Euzebya sp.: one gene and its partner. The protein of the gene in region 2 binds, or shares a complex with, the protein of the main gene of each other region. Links are inferred from orthologs where the notes say so. Each region holds a gene or a part of one and is shown on either strand. Other genes may lie near its edges.

The links. Proteins that work in one complex are often made in the same cells at the same time.
Region 1: the proteins of prfA (region 2) and ACEQ2X_RS10165 are in contact, whole or in part, in a crystal structure (PDB 2B3T), measured with the Escherichia coli proteins. The link is inferred for Euzebya sp. from one-to-one orthologs.

Annotation. Positions count from the first base shown.
Region 1 is NZ_CAXQBR010000045.1:10,883-14,841, forward strand. Bases 584-3,582 are described here. They hold ACEQ2X_RS10165 (class I SAM-dependent methyltransferase), read left to right. Parts: upstream 584-1,661; coding sequence 1,662-2,504; downstream 2,505-3,582. Other genes in these bases: ACEQ2X_RS10160 (cell wall-binding repeat-containing protein), read left to right, coding at 584-1,669; ACEQ2X_RS10170 (L-threonylcarbamoyladenylate synthase), read left to right, coding at 2,511-3,221; ACEQ2X_RS10175 (SDR family oxidoreductase), read right to left, coding at 3,158-3,582. Outside these bases: more of ACEQ2X_RS10160, read left to right, coding at 1-583; more of ACEQ2X_RS10175, read right to left, coding at 3,583-3,959. UniProt on the Escherichia coli protein: Methylates the class 1 translation termination release factors RF1/PrfA and RF2/PrfB on the glutamine residue of the universally conserved GGQ motif, i.e. on 'Gln-235' in RF1 and on 'Gln-252' in RF2.
Region 2 is NZ_CAXQBR010000094.1:52,125-60,201, forward strand. What follows is about bases 3,170-6,041. They hold prfA (peptide chain release factor 1), read left to right. Parts: upstream 3,170-4,003; coding sequence 4,004-5,080; downstream 5,081-6,041. Other genes in these bases: ACEQ2X_RS20630 (DUF1385 domain-containing protein), read left to right, coding at 3,170-3,992; ACEQ2X_RS20640 (UDP-glucuronic acid decarboxylase family protein), read right to left, coding at 5,088-6,041. In the rest of the region: thrB (homoserine kinase), read left to right, coding at 1-904; transcription termination factor Rho, read left to right, coding at 1,162-2,928; more of ACEQ2X_RS20630, read left to right, coding at 2,928-3,169; more of ACEQ2X_RS20640, read right to left, coding at 6,042-6,053; ACEQ2X_RS20645 (septum formation family protein), read left to right, coding at 6,453-7,061; ACEQ2X_RS20650 (replication-associated recombination protein A), read left to right, coding at 7,089-8,077. UniProt on the Escherichia coli protein: Peptide chain release factor 1 directs the termination of translation in response to the peptide chain termination codons UAG and UAA.

The DNA of each region.
Region 1 (3,959 bases), on a different replicon or contig from region 2:
GAACGCCTACATGACGCTCGAGATCCCGGACATGGACCTGTACCTCCGCGGCCTCAGCGAGGTCCCGGCGTCCTGGCCGGCCCCTACCCTGCAGGCGCAGGCCATCGCCGGGCGCTCCTACGCGGTCCGGCGCATCCAGGCCCTCGGGATCCGCGACTCGTGCCGCTGCAACCTCCTCGCCACCCCGGCGGACCAGAACTACGAGGGGTACGACTACGAGCGCGCCGACGCCCAGATCGGGGGGAGGTGGCGGGCCGCCGTCGAGGCGACCAGCCGCCAGGTCCTCCTGCACCAGGGCGCGGTCGCCGAGACCTTCTACTCATCGAGCCACGGCGGGCACAGCGAGTCCTCCCGCTTCGTCTTCGGCGGCGACCTCCCCTACGTCCAGCCGGTCGACGACTCCCGCTGGGACCTCGCCTCCAACAACCCGCTGCGCCGCTGGACCGCGACCTTCACCGCCGCGGAGCTGGGTGCGGCCGCCGGGGTGGGCCAGGCCACGCAGGTCGAGTTCCTCGAGCCCCGCGGCGCGGCCGGACGGGTCGGCAACCCCGCCCGCGGCTACGGCGGGGTCCGGGTCACCGGCACTGGGGGGCAGGCCGTGCTGTCCGGCGACCAGCTCCGCCAGCGGCTGGGCATGCGCTCGACGCTGTTCGGCCTGACCGCCGACAGCCAGCAGGGTCCCCCGCCCACCGACCCGTCCCCACCGCCACCACCGCCCAGCGAGCCGCCCGACGAGACCCCGGACCTGCTCGCGCGCGCCGCCGCCTCCAACCGGATCGCGACCGCGGTCGCGGTGTCGGGGGAGGGGTGGGACACCGCCGCCGACGTGGTCGTGGCGGCCGCCGACCGGTTCCCGGACGCCCTGGCCGGCGTGAAGCTCGCCGCCTCCCTGTCCGCGCCGCTGCTGCTGACCTACGGTGACGGCCTGGACCCCTCGGTCGCGGCCGAGATCGACCGCCTCGGCGCCGAGACGGCCTGGCTGCTCGGCGGCGCCAGCGCCCTGTCGAGCGGGGTGCGCGGCGACCTGGCCGACCTCGGCCTCGTCACGCGCCGGCTCTCAGGCGACACCCGGTACCACACGGCCGCGGACATCGCGACGGCCTCCGCGGTCGCGGCCGACGAGGTGACCGTCGCCCTCGGCGACGACTGGCCGGACGCGGTGTCGGCGTCCTCGCTCGCGGCTCTCGTCGACGGTCCCCCGACGCTGCTGGTGCAGCGCGACCGCGTGCCCGGGCCGACGGTCGCGGCGATCAACCAGCTGGGTGCCCGCCGCGTGACCGTCGTCGGCGGCACCGCAGTAATCGGCCAGGCCGTCGTCGCCCAGCTCGAGGACCTCGGGCTCGAGGTGACCCGCCTGGCCGGCGGTGACCGCTTCGCCACCTCCACCGCGGTGGCCTCGTCCGCCCTCGAGCGCCGCACCGGCGCCGTCCCGCTCGTGGTCGCCTCCGGCTCGGGCTTCCCCGACGCGCTGTCGGCCGGTGCGCTCGCCGCCCGGCTGGGCGGGGTGCTCGTGCTCGCCCCCAGCACGTCGCTGCCGTCGGGCTCCCCGGTCAGCGCGTTCGTGGCCGCCCACGCCAGCCGCCTCGACGGCGGGGTCGTGGTCGGCGGGACGGGCGTGATCTCCACCGCCGTCGAGCGGCAGCTCGAATCGCTGCTCGACGGTGGGTGAGCCGCCGCCGACGTCCGCGGGCGAGGCCCTCGACCGGCGTGGCGTCGTGGCCCGGCTCAGCGCCGCCGGCGTGCCGAGCCCCGAGGCCGACGCCCGCTGGCTGCTCGAGGCCTTCGCGGACGACCCGGCTGCCCTGGTCGTCGCCGTCCGTCGCCGCGAGTCCCGCGAACCCCTCCAGCTGATCCTCGGCACCGCCGCGTTCCGCTACCTCGAGCTCCGGGTCGAGCCCGGCGTGTTCATCCCCCGCCCGGAGACCGAGGTGCTGGTCGACCTCGCCCTGGACCGACTGCCCGCCCACGGGGTCGTGCTGGAGCCGTGCACCGGCACCGGTGCGATCGCCTGCGCGATCGCCTCCGAGGGCGCCCCGTCGCGGGTCGTCGCCACCGACGCCGACGCCGCCGCGGTCGACCTCGCCAGGCGCAACGCGGCCCCCTGGCCGGTGGTGGAGGTGCACCACGCGAACCTCCTCGCCGGCGTCGACCCCGCCCTGCTCGGCGCGGTCGACGTGCTGGTGTGCAACCCGCCGTACCTCGATCCCGCCCAGCTGGCGGCCGCCGAGCCGGAGGTCCGCGACCACGATCCCGTCGCCGCCCTGGTCGGCGGCGAGACCGGCTGGGAGGTCATCGCCGACCTCGTCGCCGCCGCCCCGCACTGGCTGCGACCCGGCGGGTGGGTGCTGATCGAGGACGACCCGTCGCGCGTGGACCAGACCGTCCAGGCGCTCGACCACCACGTCGGACCTGCCCACGTCGAGGCCGACCTGACCGGCCGCCCCCGGTTCGCGGTGGCCCGGCACGTCGAGCGCGGCCCCGACGCCGGACGGATGGCACGCTGAACGCCAGTGAGCACCATCATCGACCTCGCCGACCGCGACGACGCGCTGGCGCGGACCGTGGAGGCCCTCGAGGGGGGGTCGGTCGCCGTCCTCCCTGTGGGCGGGGTCTACGCCGTGGTCGCCGACGCGTTCCGGGCCGCCGCGACCCAGCGGATCTTCGCCGCGCGCCGGCGCAGCCGCGTCACCCCGCTGCCGGTGCTGATCCGCTCCGAGCGGCAGGTCTCCGGCCTGGCGGGCGAGGTGCCCGAGTACGCCGACCGGCTCATCGCCGCCTACTGGCCGGGTGACCTGACCCTCGTCGTCCGCGCGAGCGAGGGCATGACCTGGGACCTCGGCAACAGCCTCGGCACCGTCCAGCTGCGCCAGCCGGCCGACGACTTCGTGCTGCAGGTGATCGCCAAGGTGGGGCCGCTCGCCTGCACCGCCGCGAACCGGCTCGACCAACCCCGACCGGTCACGGTGGAGGAGGCGAAGCAGCAGCTCGGGGTGCTCGTCCCGGTGTACGTGGACGGCGGCGAGGTGGACGGCGGCGTCTCGACGATCGTGGACGCGACCGGGCCGTCGGTGGTCGTCCACCGCGAGGGCCGCATCCCGCTCGAGCACATCCACCTGGTCGCATCCGGCGAGCTCGGGTGGGGGGAGCGGCCTCCCGCTCAGCCGGCGTCGCCGGTGCCCGACCCCGCTCCCGACCCCGACCCCGAGACCGACGATGCGTAGGCGCTGTCGTCCTGGTCGGTCGGCACCATCGCGATCTCGACGGTGGTGACCGAATCGGGGGCGCTGAGCGCGTGCACGATCGCGGCGGCGACGTCCTCGGGGGAGATCCCGACCGTCGCAGCCATCCGCCGGTAGCGCGCGACCACGTCGCTCTGGTCGAGCTCGTCGAACAGCTCCGTGGCGACGAACCCCGGTGAGATCGTCGTGACCCGCACGCCGGCGGGCTGCAGCTCCTGGCGCAGGGCCTCGCCGATCGCGTGGACGGCGAACTTCGTCGCCGAGTAGACCGCGCCGGTGGGGGAGGGGACGCGTCGCCCCGACATCGACGACACGTTGACGATGGTCGCGCCGCCGTCGGAGGCCTCGAGGTGGGGGATCGCCGCCTGGGTGACGGCGAGCAGCCCGAGGACGTTCACGTCGACCATCGCCCGCCACTCCGCAGGGTCCTGGTCGGTGATCAGCCCCGGGTGCATCACGCCGGCGGCGTTGACGAGGACGTCGAGACCCCCGAGGGCCGTCGTGGCCCGCGCCACCCCCTCCGCCGCCTGCCCCGGGTCGGTGACATCGGCGGTGACGGGGACGAGGTCGTGGGCGTCGGCCAGCGCCTCGAGCCGGTCGGCGCGCCGCGCGAGCACCGCCACCCGCGCCCCCGCGGCCGCGCACGCCCGCGCCGTCGCCGCGCCGATCCCGGAGGACCCCCCCGTCACCAGCACCCGTCGTCCCGTGAGCCCTGCGCCC
Region 2 (8,077 bases):
CCCGGACGGCGCGCTCGCCGTGGTCGAGGTCCCGGCGACGTCGGCCAACCTCGGACCCGGCTACGACGCGTTCGGCGTCGCGCTCGACGTCCCCCTGATCGCGGTCGCTCGGCCGCGCGGGGAGGCCCGGGTCACGGTGGCGGGGGCGGGCGCCGACGAGCTCCCCACCGGTGACGACAACCTGGTGTGGCGGGCCGTCCAGAGCTGGTGCGCGCACGTGGGGACGGCGGTGCCGGATGTGTCGATCCACGTCGACAGCGCCATCCCCCTCGAGCGGGGCATGGGGTCGTCGTCGGCCGCGGCGGTCGCCGGCCGGCTGCTGGGCCGCGCGCTGGCAGGCGGCCGCGGCTCCACGGCGGCCCTGCTCGCCCTGGCGACGGCGCTCGCGGGGCACCCCGACAACGCCGCCGCCGCCCTGGTCGGCGGGCTGGTGGCCTGCACGCCCGGAGGCGGGGTCACCCGCGTCACCCCGACCCCCGCGCTCCGCCCGGTGCTGTGCGTGCCCTCCGTCCGCCAGGCGACCTCCGAGGCCCGGGCCGCGCTGCCTGCCGAGGTGCCGCTGGCGACCGCGGCAGCGGGTGCGGCACGGGCGACCGCCACGTTCGTCGGCCTGGCCGGCCTGGCGCGCCTGGAGGCGACGGCGATGGTCGACGAGCTGCACGAGCCGGCGCGGTTGGCGTTGATGCCGACCAGCCGCCGGGTGGTGGAGGCCCTCCGCGCGGCGGACGTGCCGTCGGCCCTCTCGGGCGCGGGGCCGAGCGTCCTGGCCGTCGTCCCGGCGGGGGACGACACCGCGCTGGACCTCGTGCGGCGGGTCGTCGCCGATGCCGGTGCCGACGACCCCGTGGAGCTCGTCCCGACCCGCTGGCACCTGGCCGGCGCGACGGTGCGCGCCGCGGGCTGACCCCGGCGGCTCCGCCCGGGCGCACCACCTTGTCGGGCCTCGCGAGCCGCCGCTATGCTCGGTGCGCGGCGTCGAGCCGGTCGCTGCGAGCCTCCTCTCGCGGACAGCTGCGCACACTCGTGCAGGCTGGTGGTCCGGACCGAGCAGATCCCCTGCCGCCCGCTGTTCGCCACCGGCCGCGGTGACCCGTTCGGAACACCACACCGCCCGCGCGCACCGAGGCGCGGGCGGGGACGACAGATATCACAGGAGACGGCATGGATCGCAGCGTCCTCGCGCGCAAGCCGATGACGGAGCTGAAGGACATCGCCGCGCACCTCGACATGCGCGGCTACCAGAAGCTCCGCAAGGCCGAGCTGATCGACGCGATCATCCAGAGCGGGACCGAGGGGTCCGACGGCGGTGGGGCCGCGCAGCAGACCCTCGCCACCGACGGACCTGACCGGGACCGAGCCTCTGACGGCGGCGGCGACACCCGCACGCGGACCCGAACCCGCGACAGGGGCCAGGCCGGTGACGCCGCGACCGACGACGATCGGGCCACCGACGACGATCGGGCCACCGACGATTCCGTCCGCGACGGTTCCGCCCGCGACGACGGCGCCCGGAAGGTCCTCCCACCCGGTGGGGCACAGCCGGCGGACCGGTCCGAACCCGACCCCGCGCAACCTGCCCGGTCCGGCGGTCCGAGCGGTCGCCAGGACGACGACGAGGACGACGACCAGTCCGGCCGCAAGCGCCGCAACCGGCGGCGCCGCAACCGCGACCGCCAGGACGACCGGGCTGGCCAGCAGGGCGGCCAGACGGGTGGCCAGCAGGGTGGCCAGCAGGGCCGCCCCGACCCCTCGAACGGCGGTGGCGGGCAGGGCGGCGGCGATGCCGGGGAGGTCCGCGCCGGCGTCCTCGACATCCTGCCCGAGGGCTACGGGTTCCTGCGCACCACCGGCTACCTGCCGGGGGAGCGCGACGTCTACGTCAGCCAGGGCCAGATCCGCAAGCACGGGCTGCGCCGCGGTGACGTGGTCCAAGGCCCCATCCGGCCGCAGCGCAACAACGAGAAGGTCCCGGCGCTGCACCACGTGCAGGCCGTCAACGGCGAGGGGCTCGAAGACGGGCAGGTGCCCGCGCGCCCCGACTTCGACGAGCTCCCCCTCATCGCCCCGGAGACCCGCCTGCCCGTGGCGGCGGACGCCGGTGCGGGGACGCTCGAACGCGTCGTCGACCTGTTCGCCCCGATCGGGGAGGGGCAGCGCGCCCTGGTGTCCGGACCGCCGTCCGCCGACGGCACGGCCGTGCTCCGGGAGATCGCCGCGTCGCTCGCCGACACCCACCCGGACACCCACGTGATGGCCGTCGTGCTCGACGCCCGGCCCGAGGACGTGCGCGCCGCGGAGGACGCCGTCGACGGCGAGATCATCTCCTCCACCTTCGAGCAGTCCGCGGAGGACCACGCGCAGATCGCCGAGCTCGCCCTCGAGCGCGCCCGCCGGCTGGTCGAGCTCGGCCACGACGTCGTCGTGGTCCTCGACTCCGCCACGCGCCTGGCTCGCGCCTACGGGGTCACGTCGTCCAGCGGCAAGACCATCGCCCCCGACGTGGACGCGGCGTTGCTGTACGGCGTCAAGCGCTTCCTCGCCTCGGCCCGCGCGATCGAGGACGGCGGCTCGCTGACCGTCGTCGCGGGGCTGCTGACCGGCACCGGCTCTTCTCTCGACGAGGTGATCGCCCAGGAGCTGCGGCGCACCGCGAACGCCGAGGTCGCCCTCGACGCGACGCTGGCGCTGCACCGCATCGACCCGCCGGTCGACGTGCTGCGCAGCTGGACGCGGGAGGCCCCGGTGCTGCAGGACCCCGACGAGCTCCGCGCGGTCACGCGGATCCGTCGCGAGCTGGCCGGCAGGGACGCCGCCGCGGTCACCGAGTGGGTCGCCGCGCGGCTCGCCGCCACCGAGGACGCCGCGGCCTTCGCCGCCGCCGCCCTCGACGCCGACCTCGTCGCCGATCTCGACCCGGAGGCCGTCTGATGGCCGACCACCCGCCGCACTTCTACGGCGGCCAGGCCGTGCTCGAGGGCGTGATGATGCGGGGCCGGCGGACGTGGGCGGTCGCCGTGCGACGGCCCGACGGCTCGATCTACCTCGAGCGCCACGAGATCAGCGACTTCCCCCAGCGCAACCCGATCTGGACCAAGCCGATGCTCCGCGGCATCTGGGGTCTGGTCGACGCGCTGACCATCGGCACGCGCGCGCTGACCATCTCCGCCAACGCGGCGGTGGAGGACGAGGAGCAGCTCAGCAAGGGGGAGATGGGCGGCAGCCTGCTGATCGCGCTGGCCGCGTTCATCGGCATCTTCATCGTGCTGCCGAACCTCGGACTGGCCGCGATCGAGGACGCCCTCGGCGGCGGCGACACCGTGCGGTTCCACCTGGTGGAGGGGCTCGTCCGGCTGGTGATCTTCCTGCTCTACCTGCTGGCCATCTCGGCCCTGAGCGACATCAAGCGGGTCTTCCGCTACCACGGCGGCGAGCACAAGACGATCATGGCCTGGGAGCACGGCGAGCCGCTCGGCGCGGACCGGATCCAGCCGTACTCCACCAAGCACCCGCGCTGCGGCACGAACTTCCTGCTCATCGTCATGCTGCTCGCGATCGTCGTCTACACGACCGCCGGGATCATCATCCCCGCCCCCGACGGCGGGAACTTCTTCGCGTTCCTCGGCTACCAGGTCGGGTTGCGCATCGTCCTGCTGCCGGTCGTGGCCGGCCTGGCGTACGAGATCCTGCGCCTCGGCGCCGACCAGTCGAACCCGTTGCTGCGGTGGCTGGCCGTGCCCGGCCTGTGGCTGCAGAAGATCACCACAGCAGAACCCGACGACGAGATGGTCGAGGTGGCCATCCGCGCCTTCGAGGCCGTCGTGCCGTCCGGGGACCTCAGCGGGCGGACCGTCGACCTGCCCTCGCCGATCGAGTGGGGACCTGACACGACCACCGAGGTGGTCGGCCTGCCCAAGCCCGACGGGGCGGTGCCACCGCCGCCCGGCGGCAGCCAGGGGGAACCGGGAACCGACCCGGGATCGGCCATCGCGTGATCGACCCGTCCATGCGCGCCCGGCTCGAGGACCTCGTCGCCACCCACGCCGAGCTCGAGCAGGCGATGACCGATCCCGAGGTCCTCGGCGACCAGGAGCGCTACGCCACCACGGCGAAGCGACACGCCGACCTGAGCGAGGTCGTCAGCGCCTGGGGCGAGTACGCCCAGCTGCTCGAGGACGCCGAGGCGGCCGAGGAGCTGGCTCGCGAGTCCGGCCCGGACGACGCGGCGATGTTCCGGGCCGAGGCGGCTGAGGGGCGGGCGGCCGCCGAGGCGATGGAGGACCGGCTGAAGGTGCTCCTGCTGCCCAAGGACCCGTTGGACGAGAAGAACGTGATCCTCGAGATCCGGGCGGGCGCCGGCGGGGACGAGGCCGGCCTGTTCGCGGCAGAGCTCGAGCGCATGTACGTCCGCTACGCCGAGGGCCGGCGGTGGAAGGTGAACCGGCTCAGCGTGTCGGAGACCGGGATCGGCGGGGTCAAGGAGGTCACCTTCGAGGTCAACGGGACCGGGGCCTACTCGGTCCTGAAGCACGAGTCGGGCGTCCACCGCGTCCAGCGGGTCCCCCAGACCGAGTCCGGTGGTCGCATCCACACCTCCACCGCGTCGGTCGCCGTGATGCCCGAGGCCGAGGACGTCGACGTCCAGGTCGACCCCAACGACCTGAAGATCGACGTCTACCGGTCCTCCGGGCCGGGCGGCCAGTCCGTCAACACCACCGACTCGGCGGTGCGCATCACCCACGTGCCGACCGGGCTGGTCGTCGCGATGCAGGACGAGAAGTCCCAGCTGCAGAACCGCGAGAAGGCGCTGCGGGTGCTGAAGTCACGGCTGCTTCAGGCGGAGCGGGACCGCGTCGCCGCCGAGCGCGCCGACGCCCGCGCCAGCCAGATCGGCACCGGGGACCGGTCGGAGAAGATCCGCACCTACAACTTCCCGCAGTCCCGGGTCACCGACCACCGCATCGGCTTCACCACCCACGACCTGGACGGCGTCCTCGGCGGCGACCTGTCGGAGCTGATCGACGCGCTGAGCGCCCAGGAGCAGACCCAGAAGCTCCAGGCGCTCACCGACGGCGACACCTGACCCGGCGCTAGCCCGTGTTGGCCCGCACCCAGTCGATGGTGCGGGAGAGGCCGTCGGTCAGGCTCACCTGGGCGTCCCAGCCGAGCTCGCGGCGGGCGATGGTGGTGTCGGGTTGGCGGACCTTGGGGTCGTCGACGGGGGCGGGTTGGTGGGTGATCGACGACGACGAGCCGGTCAGTTCGATGATGGTCTCGGCGAGCTCGAGGATCGTGATCTCGTGGGGGTTGCCGAGGTTGACGGGCCCCTCGCCGCAGTCCGACGCGAGCAGCCGCAGCAGCCCCTCGACGAGGTCGTCGACGTAGCACAGCGACCGGGTCTGGGACCCGTCGCCGAACACCGTCAGCGGCTCTGCGGCGAGGGCCTGGGCGATGAAGGTCGGCACCGCCCGGCCGTCGTCCATCCGCATGGAGGGGCCGAAGGTGTTGAAGATCCGCGGCACCCGCACCTCGAGGCCGTGGGTGCGGTGGTAGGCGTAGGTCAGCGCCTCGGCGTACCGCTTGGCCTCGTCGTAGACCCCGCGGGGGCCGATCGGGTTGACGTTGCCCCAGTAGGTCTCGGGCTGGGGGTGGATCTCGGGGTCGCCGTAGACCTCCGAGGTCGAGGCGAGCATGAAGCGCGCCCCCTTGTTCCGGGCGAGCCCGAGGGCCTTGTGGGTGCCGAGCCCGCCGACCTTGAGCGTCTGGATCGGCAGCTTCAGGTAGTCGATCGGCGAGGCCGGCGACGCCCAGTGCAGCACGTAGTCCACCGCCCCGGAGATGTGGAGGTACTCGGTCACGTCGTAGTGCATGAACGTGAACCGGTCGTGGCCGAACAGGTCGGCGACGTTCTCCGCCCGGCCCGTGGACAGGTTGTCGAGCACGATCACCCGGGCACCCGAGGCGAGCAGCCGCCGCGACAGGTGGGAGCCGAGGAACCCCGCACCCCCCGTGATGACCGTCGTCGAACCGTCCAGGGCTGCGAGGTCGTAGGGCATCGGCGCGAGGATAGCCCGGTGGCCGGGGGCTCCTGTGCGCCCACCTGTCCGCGTCGCCGGGGAGGCACTAGGATCGCCTCACGTGGCGGCAGGGGGGTCGGCTCCACGTCGACCGCAGACGACCCGACCCAGCCCACCCACCCAGGAGACGCCACCGTGAGCGATGCGCCGCCGCCCGGCTGGGGACAGCCCCAGGGACAGCCGTGGGGCCAGCCGCAGGGACAGCCCGGCCAGCCGCCGTACGGACAGGGTGGCTACGGGCAGGGCGGCTACGGGCAGGGTGGCTACGGGCAGGGGCAGCCGCCTGGCTACGGGCCTCCGCCGGGACAACCGCCCGGGTACCCCCAGGGCCCGTACGGGGCCCCGCCACCGTCAGGCGGCGGTGGCGGCAAGGGTCTGGTGATCGCCCTCGTCGTCCTGGTCGTCCTCCTCGTGGTCGGCGGCGGCGCCGCCGCGTTCTTCCGGTTCGCCGCGGACGACGGGGACAGCGCCGACGAGGTCGCCTCGGAGATCGCCACCACCATCAGCGAGATGACCGGGTCCGGCCCGGCGTCGGAGACCCCGACCGCGCCCGAGACGCCCCAGCCCTTCGAGACCGGCACCTCCACGCCGACCCCGCCCCCGGGGGCGGCCACCGACCAGTCCGTCTTCGAGCTGGCGGTCGGCACCTGCTTCGACGACCCCGAGAGCGCCGAGGAGATCCAGTCCGTCGGTGCGGTGCCCTGCGAGGGCCCCCACGACAACGAGGTGTTCGCCCTCGTCGACCACCCCGCCGGCCCCGACGACCCGTACCCGGGCCGGGAGGCGCTGACGGAGTTCGCCGACGAGCAGTGCCGCGGCCAGGCGTTCAACGACTACGTCGGCAGCGAGTACCAGTTCAGCCGGTACTTCGTCAGCCAGCTCACCCCGACCGACGGCTCCTGGGAGCAGGGCGACAGGGAGATCGTGTGCCTGCTCTTCGACCCCGCCGAACCGCTGGTGGGCTCCGCCCAGGGCGCGGGGGACTGACCGGGACGGAAGTAGCGTGGTCGTCCCATGTCCGACCAGCTCTTCGACACCGGGGGTGACCCCGCCCCCTCGCCGGGCCGCCCCCCGCGCGCGGCTCCGAGCACGGGCGCGCCGCTGGCCGCCCGGCTGCGGCCCACCACCCTGGACCAGGTCGTCGGCCAGACCCACCTGATCGGTCCCGACGGGCCCATCCGCCGCGCCCTCGCAGCCGGTCGCCTCTCCTCGATGGTCCTCTGGGGGCCGCCGGGCACCGGCAAGACGACCCTGGCCGGCGTGATCGCCGCCGAGGCCGGCGCGGTCATGACCGTCCTGTCCGCGGTCAGCTCGGGCGTGAAGGACGTCCGCCAGGCCGTCGTCGAGGCGGGCGAGCGCCTGCGCCGGACCGACCGGCGCACGATCCTGTTCGTCGACGAGATCCACCGGTTCAACAAGTCCCAGCAGGACGCGCTGCTGCCGTCGGTCGAGGCCGGCGAGGTCACGCTCATCGGCGCCACCACGGAGAACCCCTCCTTCGAGGTGAACGCCGCGCTGCTCAGCCGCGCCATCCTGTACCGCCTCGAGCCCCTGGCCGACGACGACCTGTCGCTGCTGATCGACCGCGGGCTCGCCGACCCCGCCCTCGACGGCGTCGCGCTGTCCGACGAGGGACGCGCCGCGCTGCTGCACGCCGCGGACGGCGACGCCCGGGTCGTCCTGACCGGCCTCGAGACCGCCGCCGCGGTCGCGCTCGGCCGTGGGGACGACGGCCCCGCGCTCGTGGCGCCGGAGGACGTGACCGCCGCGCTGGCCCAGCCCCACCTGCGCTACGACAAGGCCGGGGACAACCACTACGACCAGGTCAGCGCCTTCATCAAGTCCATGCGCGGGTCGGACCCCGACGCGGCCCTGTACTGGCTCGTGCGGATGCTGGCCGAGGGCGAGGACCCCCGCTTCCTGGCCCGCAGGATGGTCATCCTCGCGTCCGAGGACATCGGCCTGGCCGACCCGCAGGCCCTCAACATCGCCGTCAGCGCCTT